DNA from 2 places in the Agarivorans sp. genome. Region 1 is predicted to be linked to the other one. Evidence: predicted binding sites of a transcription regulator. Region 1 holds the regulator's gene; the other holds the start of a gene.
What was found. Region 1 encodes MetJ, which represses methionine synthesis genes. Its sites were predicted from a motif close to TAGACGTCTAGACGTCTA; they were not measured.
Positions count from the first base shown of each region.

Region 2: a site for MetJ is predicted at 2,230-2,247, ahead of metE (5-methyltetrahydropteroyltriglutamate--homocysteine S-methyltransferase). Genes of this name have one in related genera too.

Region 1 covers NZ_JBNKPP010000296.1:5,628-10,057, reverse strand. Annotated here, with positions in the region: gene ACQY6Q_RS17650 (ABC transporter permease) at 1-313, opposite strand, end outside; gene ACQY6Q_RS17645 (ABC transporter substrate-binding protein) at 329-1,285, opposite strand; gene metJ (met regulon transcriptional regulator MetJ) at 1,648-1,947, opposite strand; gene metB (cystathionine gamma-synthase) at 2,101-3,258, shown strand; gene metL (bifunctional aspartate kinase/homoserine dehydrogenase II) at 3,288-4,430, shown strand, end outside.
Region 2 covers NZ_JBNKPP010000159.1:889-5,318, forward strand. Annotated here, with positions in the region: gene metE (5-methyltetrahydropteroyltriglutamate--homocysteine S-methyltransferase) at 1-2,215, opposite strand, end outside; gene ACQY6Q_RS09725 (LysR substrate-binding domain-containing protein) at 2,471-3,382, shown strand; gene ACQY6Q_RS09730 (GGDEF domain-containing protein) at 3,484-4,430, shown strand, end outside.

The sequences.
Region 1 (4,430 bases):
CCCTTAGGTTAATGGTATACAAGGCCGTCATAGTTAAGATACTGGCCAGCAAATGCAGAATATTAAAGCGCAGGTTTAACCAAGCGGTGACTAAACCGGCGCAGGCGGCAGCTAATGCGCCTGCGAGGGTGGCTAAATAGGCATTTACACCTAGTACAATTAAGGTGGCAGTAACGGCTGCCCCTAAGGTAAAGCTGCCATCTACGGTGAGGTCGGGAAAATCTAATACGCGAAAGGTAAGATAAACCCCAATGGCGACCAAGCCATAGATAAAGCCGATTTCTAGGGTACCTAGAAAAGCAAAAGTAGACATGAACTCGCCTTATTACTAGTAAATTTTATTGGCGCGCTGTTGCACACTTTGCGGAATGGTCACACCCATGCGCTGGGCCATTTTAGTGTTAATGAATAAGTTGGTACCTTCGGCCATTTTTACGTCGATATCACCCGGTTTTTCGCCCTTTAATACGCGTAATACCAATTCACCAGTTTGACGACCTAAGTCGGCATAGTCGTAACCCACGGCGGCTACTGCGCCACGTTCAACCGAGGCTGTATCGGCGGCAAATACCGGGATTTGAGCATCAATACCCACTTTAACTACCGATTCAAAAGCACTAATAATGGTGTTGTCGGTCGAGCAGTATATGGCATCCGCTTTACCCACTAGTTGTTTCGCGGCAATCATTACATCGGATGATTTAGGTGCAGCTGATTCTATCACTTCGATGCCCATTTCTTTGGCAGCGGCTTTCATTGCTTCAACAATGGCAACGGAGTTAGCTTCGCCGGGATTAAACGGAATGCCAATGCGTTGTAGATTGGGGAGAAATTCTTTCATTAATGCGAGGTGTTGTTTCACATTCACCATGTCACTCAAGCCGGTCACATTAGCGCCGGGCTGAGTTAAGCTGGGTACTACTTTTGCGCCCACTGGGTCGGTTACTACCGAGAACACCACTGGAATATCTTGGCTGGCACTGACTGCTGCTTGAGCAGACGGTGTGGCAATGGCCACTATCACATCGGGTTGTTCGCCGACTAGCTTACGGGCAATTTGCGCGGCAATGGCGGGTTGGCCTTGTGCACTTTCGTAGCTGAATTTCATTTTATCGCCGTCGTAGCCATGCTCTTCTAAGTAGCTTTTAATACCATCACGCACCGCATCTAGGGCGGGGTGCTCTACAATGGCAGTAGATGCTACATAAACCGGCTCGGCATGCAGTGAACCGACCGCTAGACTAGCGCTTAATAATATGGTTTTTAACACAGCATGTAGTTTCATAAATAGGTCCCTTTATTATCTTTTTCTATGGTGTTTGCGTTGCGGCTTAGTTTACTTCACTGGCTTAGCACTGGAAACTATTAGGATCAGAAAGCGAGTGTTTTACTCTTGGTTTTTGTGAGTAAACGCTAAGCCTTATTCGATTATGACATTAACAATCAGTTAGATCTGTTGTAAATGAGCCGGTGTGGGGGCTTTAGTTTGCAATGAGGGTTGAGGCTGAGCTTAGTTCTGCAGCGAGTATTTGTTGTTCTACGCAGCTAGGTTTGTTGTGTTGGGGCGCGCTAGAGCGGACAAAAACAGCAGCATCAAGCGGCTTTCACTGGTATGAAGTAAAAGCCGTGCTGTTAGCAGTGGAGTGGTTAATCTTGTTTATCTTGCTCTGTTAGCAGTGCTTTTTCTAAAGCCGGATCGGGTTTGTCTTTTTGTAAGTCGCTATCGTCAGGAAGGGGCTGTCCGGTATAAGCATGTAAGAAAGCCTCACAAAGCAACTCACTGTTGGTGGCGTGGCGCAGATTATTGATTTGTCTGCGGGTACGCTCATCAGTCAGTATCTTTAATACCTTTAATGGAATAGATACCGTGATTTTTTTTACTTGTTCGCTTTTTTTTCCGTGTTCAGCATAAGGGCTGATCCACTCACCGTTCCAATCTGTCGACATATTTGCAATACACACCAAACTAAAGAAACCCTATTGTAACGGGGGAAATGTCACTTAGCAATCCAACAGCAAAGACATTTAGACGTCTAGAAGTGTTGACGTCCTTTTTGCTGATGGTAAAGTGACAGGATATTTTGAGGGAGTAAATCAGCCATGTCTTTAAAAGATCTTCAGGCAGCGACCATTGCCGTGCGCAGTGGCATAGAAAGTGACAGCCAACATGGGGCTATAGTGCCGCCTATTTATTTGTCGAGCAATTATAGTTTTGTCGACTTTAATCAAAAGCGGCAATTTGACTATAGCCGCTCAGGCAACCCTACTCGTCAATTGTTAGCCCAAGCGATTGCTGATCTGGAACATGGTGCAGGCGCGGTGATAACCAATACCGGTATGTCGGCGGTTAATTTGGTCACCGCGTTGCTTGAGCCTGGAGATTTGTTGGTGGCGCCTCACGATTGTTACGGCGGTAGCTATCGCTTGTTTGATAGTTTAGCCAAGAAAAATGCCTTTGAGGTGGCCTTTGTCGATCAAAATGATGAGCAAGCGCTAAGTGCGCTATTGGCCAAGAAACCCAAACTAGTGTGGTTAGAAACGCCAAGTAACCCTTTGCTAAGGATTGTTGATATTCAAGCTGTCGCGGCTCAGGCGCATGCCGTTGGCGCTTTGTTGGTGGTAGACAATACCTTTTTATCTCCTGCCTTACAAAACCCGATTTTGCTGGGAGCCGATATAGTGGTTCATTCGGCGACCAAATATATCAACGGCCATTCCGATGTGGTAGCGGGCATGGTGGTAGCCGTCGATGCAGATCTTGCTGAACACTTAGCGTGGTGGGCGAATTGTTTGGGCTTAACCGGTTCGGCCTTTGATTCTTATCTTACGCTGCGTGGCCTGCGAACCCTGAAAGCACGCATGAATGTGCACCAACAAAATGCCCAAGCCTTAGTCGCTTGTTTACAACAGCAACCTTTAGTTAGCGCAATTTATTATCCTGGCTTGGCAGAGCACCCCGGTCATGCCTTAGCGAAAGCTCAGCAAACAGGTTTTGGTGCTATGTTTAGTTTCGAGCTGAATGTCGATGAAAGCCAAATGGCGACCTTTCTTAAACAGTTAAAGTTGTTTTCTTTGGCGGAATCGTTAGGTGGCGTTGAGACTTTAATTGCTCACCCTGCCACTATGACCCATGCAGCGATGTCGGCTGAGGCCTTGGCGGAAGCGGGGATTTCTCAGCACTTATTACGGGTTTCTGTGGGCTTGGAAGATGCCCAAGATTTAGTCAATGATTTACAGCAGGCCTTCGCTAAATTGTAGTCTAGCCAGCATAGATAGAGAGGTTAACCATGTCGGTAACTAGACATGTACATAAATTTGGTGGCAGTAGCTTGGCCGATGCCGATTGTTTTAAACGAGTAGCGGCAATTGTTCAGGAACATAGCCAGAAACAAAATCTGATTGTGGTTTCTGCTGCCGGCAAAACCACTAATCGCTTACTGAGCATCATTGAGTTGGCTAAGCAAGCAGATAACGCGGCGGCAGATGCTTTAGCCGCGCTGATCGATTTTCAAAGCAAGCTGGTGACTGATTTGCTTAGCGAGGCTCCGGCTCAGCTTATATTAGGCGAACTGGATAATGAGCATCGCCAAATCGCCGCCATTTTAGAAGGCGAGTTGGATGTATTTAGCGGCAATGAAGTACTTTCTTTTGGTGAGCGCTGGTCTGCACGTTTATTGGCTGCTTTACTTTGCGAACGAGACTGCCAAGCAGATTGGTTAGATTCGCGACAGTTTTTTAAGGCTGAATATGCCACTCAACCACAAGTGGATGCCGGGCAAAGCGCTCCTTTATTGGCTAAGTGTTTAGCCAATAAAGCCGCTTGCCGTTTAGTGGTCACCGGATTTATATGTAGCGATAGTCAGCAACGCACCGTGACTTTGGGGCGCAACGGCAGTGACTATTCGGCCACCGAGTTAGCCGCTCTGGCTGATGCGGTCTCTACCACCATTTGGAGCGATGTGGCGGGCATTTATAGTGCCGACCCGCGTTTGGTTAAAGACGCATTTTTATTAGAAAACCTCGCCTTAAATGAAGCCTACGAGTTGTCACGTATCGGCAGCTCAGTATTACACGCTCGCACCTTAGAGCCTCTTGCTCGCTCGCGACAAAAGGTGAATTTGCGCTGTAGCTACGCCCCTGCCGCGGGACAAACCTTGATCCACCGTAAGGCGGCCAAGACTAATGGCGCCAAAATAGTCAGTTCGGTGGATGACATTGTGCTGTTGGAACTGAGTTTTCAGCAAGATTTTCTGAATAATGCTAATGCCTTGTTGGCACGCTTAGCCGAACATCAGATGGCGCCAATTACTCGCCATAAACACGCAGAAAGCGCTGCCTTACGCATGGCTTATACTCCCGAGAGAGTGCCAGAAGCCTTAAGCTTAATCGACCAGTTCGGCCTTGAGTTTGCCGTAAGCCAAGTGACCAAA
Region 2 (4,430 bases), on a different contig from region 1:
TGTTAGTTAATGCCGCTTCGGTTTGTTGCCAGTCACGGGTTTTTAAACCGCAATCGGGGTTCACCCACAACCGCGCTAAGGGAATCAACTGCGCAGCCTTGGTGATCAAGGCTTTGATCTCATCCACACTCGGAATATTTGGTGAGTGAATATCATACACACCTGGGCCAATTTGATTCGGATAATCAAACTCTTCAAAGGCTTGTAATAAGCTCATTGCCGAGCGCGACGTTTCTATGGTTAATACATCTGCATCCAAAGCCGCCACCGCCGGTAAAATCTCATTAAACTCGCTATAACACATATGAGTGTGGATCTGAGTAGTGGGTTCAGCGCTGGAGGCTGCCAACTGAAATGCAGCCACAGCCCAGTCTAAATAGGCCTGCCACTGACTACGTTTTAGGGGCATACCTTCACGAATCGCTGGTTCGTCGATTTGAATAATTTGAATCCCTGCCTGCTGCAAGTCATTCACCTCATCACGCAAGGCTAGGGCAATTTGTTCAGCAATCTGCTGACGGCTGATGTCCTCACGCGGGAAGCTCCAACTCAGTATGGTTACTGGCCCCGTCAACATGCCCTTCACCGGCTTAGCACTTAAAGACTGGGCATATTCGGCCCACTCAAGGGTTAGCGCTTGGCTGCGACTAATATCATCAACAATGATGGCGGGTTTAACACAGCGAGAACCGTAACTTTGTACCCAACCAAAACGACTAACGATGAAGCCATCAAGCTGTTCGGCAAAGTATTCCACCATGTCGTTACGCTCGGCTTCGCCGTGTACCAAGACATCTAAACCCAAACGCTCCTGACACTCTATCGCCTGTTTAATATGCTCGGCTAAGGCGGCCTTATAATCGGCTTCACTCAAGAGCCCAGCCTTGTATTCTCGACGTTGACGACGAATCTCTTGGGTTTGCGGGAAAGAGCCAATGGTAGTGGTAGGTAATAACGGCAATGCCAACTGTTGTTGCTGTATCGCTTGGCGCTCGGCAAAGCTAAGGCTGCGTTGACGCGGTATTGAGGCGGCTTGCGCCTGCTCTTCCTGAGTTAGCGGTCTAGCCTCGCGACTTAAGGCCGCGCTGTATTGGCGGGCTACCCGCAGCGCTTGTTTATCACCATTAATCGCCTCAGCCAGCAGCTGTAATTCGGTGAGTTTTTGCTCGGCAAAGGCAAGTCGGTACTCTGCATCACCTAGGTTACTTTCGGCCGCTAAATCTAAGGGACAATGTAATAACGAACAGGAGCTAGCCAACCATAGGCGCTCACCCAATTGCGCCTTTAATGCGCTATAAGCCTCGATAAGCGCAGGTAGATTAGCCCGCCAAACATTACGTCCGTTAATCACTCCCGCAGACAATACCCAGTGCTCAGGTAACCAGCTAAGTACCGCATCCAATTGCTCCGGCGCGGCACTTAAATCAAGGTGTAAACCATCCACGGCTAAGGCTTTAATCACCGAGGTATTATCCAAAACATCAGAGAAATAACTGGTTAAAAGAATTTTACAATCGCTGAGCGCTTGCTTATAAGCTTCCAGCAAAGCGCCTTTCCAAGCGAGATCGATTTCCAAACCAAGGATAGGCTCATCCACTTGAACCCACTCGATACCGCGTTCAGCCAAGGCCTGATAAATTTCTGCGTAAACCGGCAGTAGCTGCTTAAGTAACGACAAACGGTCAAAATCCTTGGCCGCGCCCAATTCGTTTTTACCCAAGTACAAATAAGACACCGGCCCTAAAATCACCGGCTTGACCTTGTGCCCGAGAGCCTGCGCCTCATCGACTTCTTCTAACAACTGGCGCCATTGCAGGCTGAACTGCGTTTGTTCTGAAAACTCCGGCACAATGTAGTGGTAATTGGTATTAAACCATTTGCTCATATCGGAAGCAGCATTGCAGCAACCACTGCCTTGCTGACCACGAGCGATGGCAAACATGCTGTCTAAACTCAGCTCTGCCGATTGATGGCGTCGAGGCAGGTTGCCCAGCATCATTGAGGTAGTCAGTACTTGGTCGTACCAAGCAAAGTCGCCTACCGTGACCCAAGCCTGACCCGCTTTTTGCTGTAGTTGCCAATTTTCTTCACGCAACTGCTTGCCTAGTGCAAATAATTCAGCTTGAGGGAGCTCGCCTCGCCAATAGGCTTCCAAAGCAAATTTTAACTGGCGCTGCTTACCAATTCGTGGGTAACCCAATACATGTGTGGTCATCATCTCTTATCCTTTAGCCGTCTAGATGTTTAAAAGGCCATATTGAGCAAGACATGCCACAAACACAATTGATAAAAAAACAAGTGAACTTGAAATTGACTCAAGTAGCTGACCAAGCCGCCGTGTTATTCGGCAGAGAAATTATAAAAAAATGAAATATTTTCACTTTAAAACAAGTCGTCCAGCCCCTCACTGTACAAGCGAGGGGGAGCCACTTAATCTGGGCAGAGACCGTTACCAAGAGAAGGAGAAGCAATGTTAGAACTAAAGCACCTGCGCTGTATTCAAGCCATTGCCACTAGTTCCTCCTTAAAAAGTGCCGCCGAAAAACTGTTTATTACCGACTCGGCGCTGTCTCATCAACTCAAAGATTTAGAGCAACGCATCGGCGAGTCATTGGTGATCAGAAAACAACAACCGCCTCGTCTCACTGCGAGTGGTCAAACCCTACTACAACTCGCGCAACAGGTATTGCCGCTCATCAAACATACCGAGCAACAGTTAAACAGTCCGCAGCAACGACTTAACTTAGCCCTTGATTGCCATGCTTGCTTTCAGTGGCTAGTACCCAGCTTGCGACAATTTCAGCAACAATGGCCCAGTGTGAATAGTCATTTTTGCCATGACCGGGATTACCAAGGTCTGCCCTTGCTGTTGGCTGGCGAGGCCGACTTGCTACTGAGTTCAGAATTTATTCCACAAGCCCAGCTTTGTTATCAAGCGCTATTTGAATATGAAATGGTACTCATTGCTTCGCCGCAGCACCCATTTAGCCCCAACCAGCCAATCCGAGCCGCCGATCTGCAGCAACACACCCTCATTAGCTATCCGGTGGCCAAGCAGCGGCTAGATGTTTATAACTACTTACTCAAGCCGCAGGCGCTAGAGCCAGCACAATGGAAATACGCCGACAATCCAGCCACCTTAGTGCAAATGGTCGCCGCCAACATGGGCGTCGCCGCCATGCCTTATTGGGCCGTAGAAAACTACCTACAACAACAACTGATTCAACAACACTCCTTCGAGCCAGCCATTTGGCGTCCTATGTATGCGGTATACCGTAACGATGCCGACAACCCACAACTATTAGAACGTTTTGTACAATTGATTAAGCAGTATGCCTTAAGCCACCTAGCAGGCTGTAGAAAACTCCCTACAGAGCCGTAAACAAGCTAACTTAAAGTTGACTGAATAGCTTAAATCATCTTATTTTTAAATACATAGCAATCAGTTAATTGCATTTTAGTAACCCCACTAAGGTTGGCAACATGGTAACAGGATGGTCTCCTGTCGAATATGCAGAACGGAAAATGAGTCTGGTGATGCACCTAGCAGGCTTTATCCCTAGCGCGTACTTCACCATCTTTCATTTGCTGTTTGGCATAAGCTGGTTTGGCTTGATTGTTTTACCCTGTACCTTGGCTGTTTTAACCTCATTATTTCTGCTGTTTAACCAACCCGAGTCTCAGCGCTATAAAACCGCCGATGTGTGGTTTTTATTATTAGCTATTCCCCCGGTGTTAGTCGCGCTTACCCAACCACAAATGCATGGCCAATACTTTGTTCCGGCATTAATTTTGGCTTGTTTTATTCACCTGCCGCTTTATGTCGCCGAGCGCTTAGTGTTTGCAGTAAGCCTTGTTGCTATCATCTTGGGTATGCAGCACCTTGGTTTACATCAAGGTTTGCGCTTTACTCTTGGCGTGATTGCCTCCCATATTTTTGCTTGGGGGCTAGCCAGAGTATTGGTAAAACAAAACATTGAATTGAAAGAGCTGGCCTTTATGGACTCGCTAACCCGTTGTTACAACCGGCGAGCCTTGTTTGACGAACTTCAAAAGGCCAAGCAGCAATATAAGCGTAGTGAGATTCACTGTAGCCTGATCATGTTAGATTTGGATCACTTCAAGCAAATCAACGATCAACATGGCCATCCACTTGGTGACCAAATTTTGCTGTGGTTTAGCCGCTTTCTGCAACAGCATACCCGAGTTAACGATCGGGTATTTCGTTATGGCGGAGAAGAATTTATTATTTTACTACACGACGCAGACTTCGATATGGCCTATCAAACCAGCGAAAAACTGTTAACGGAATTAATCAATCAACCCGCTCCCAAAGAATTAAAGGTGAGTTTTTCAGCGGGCATTGCCAGTTTTAATGGCAAGGAAAGTATCGATGATTGGCTAGAACGTGCCGACCAAGCCTTGTATCA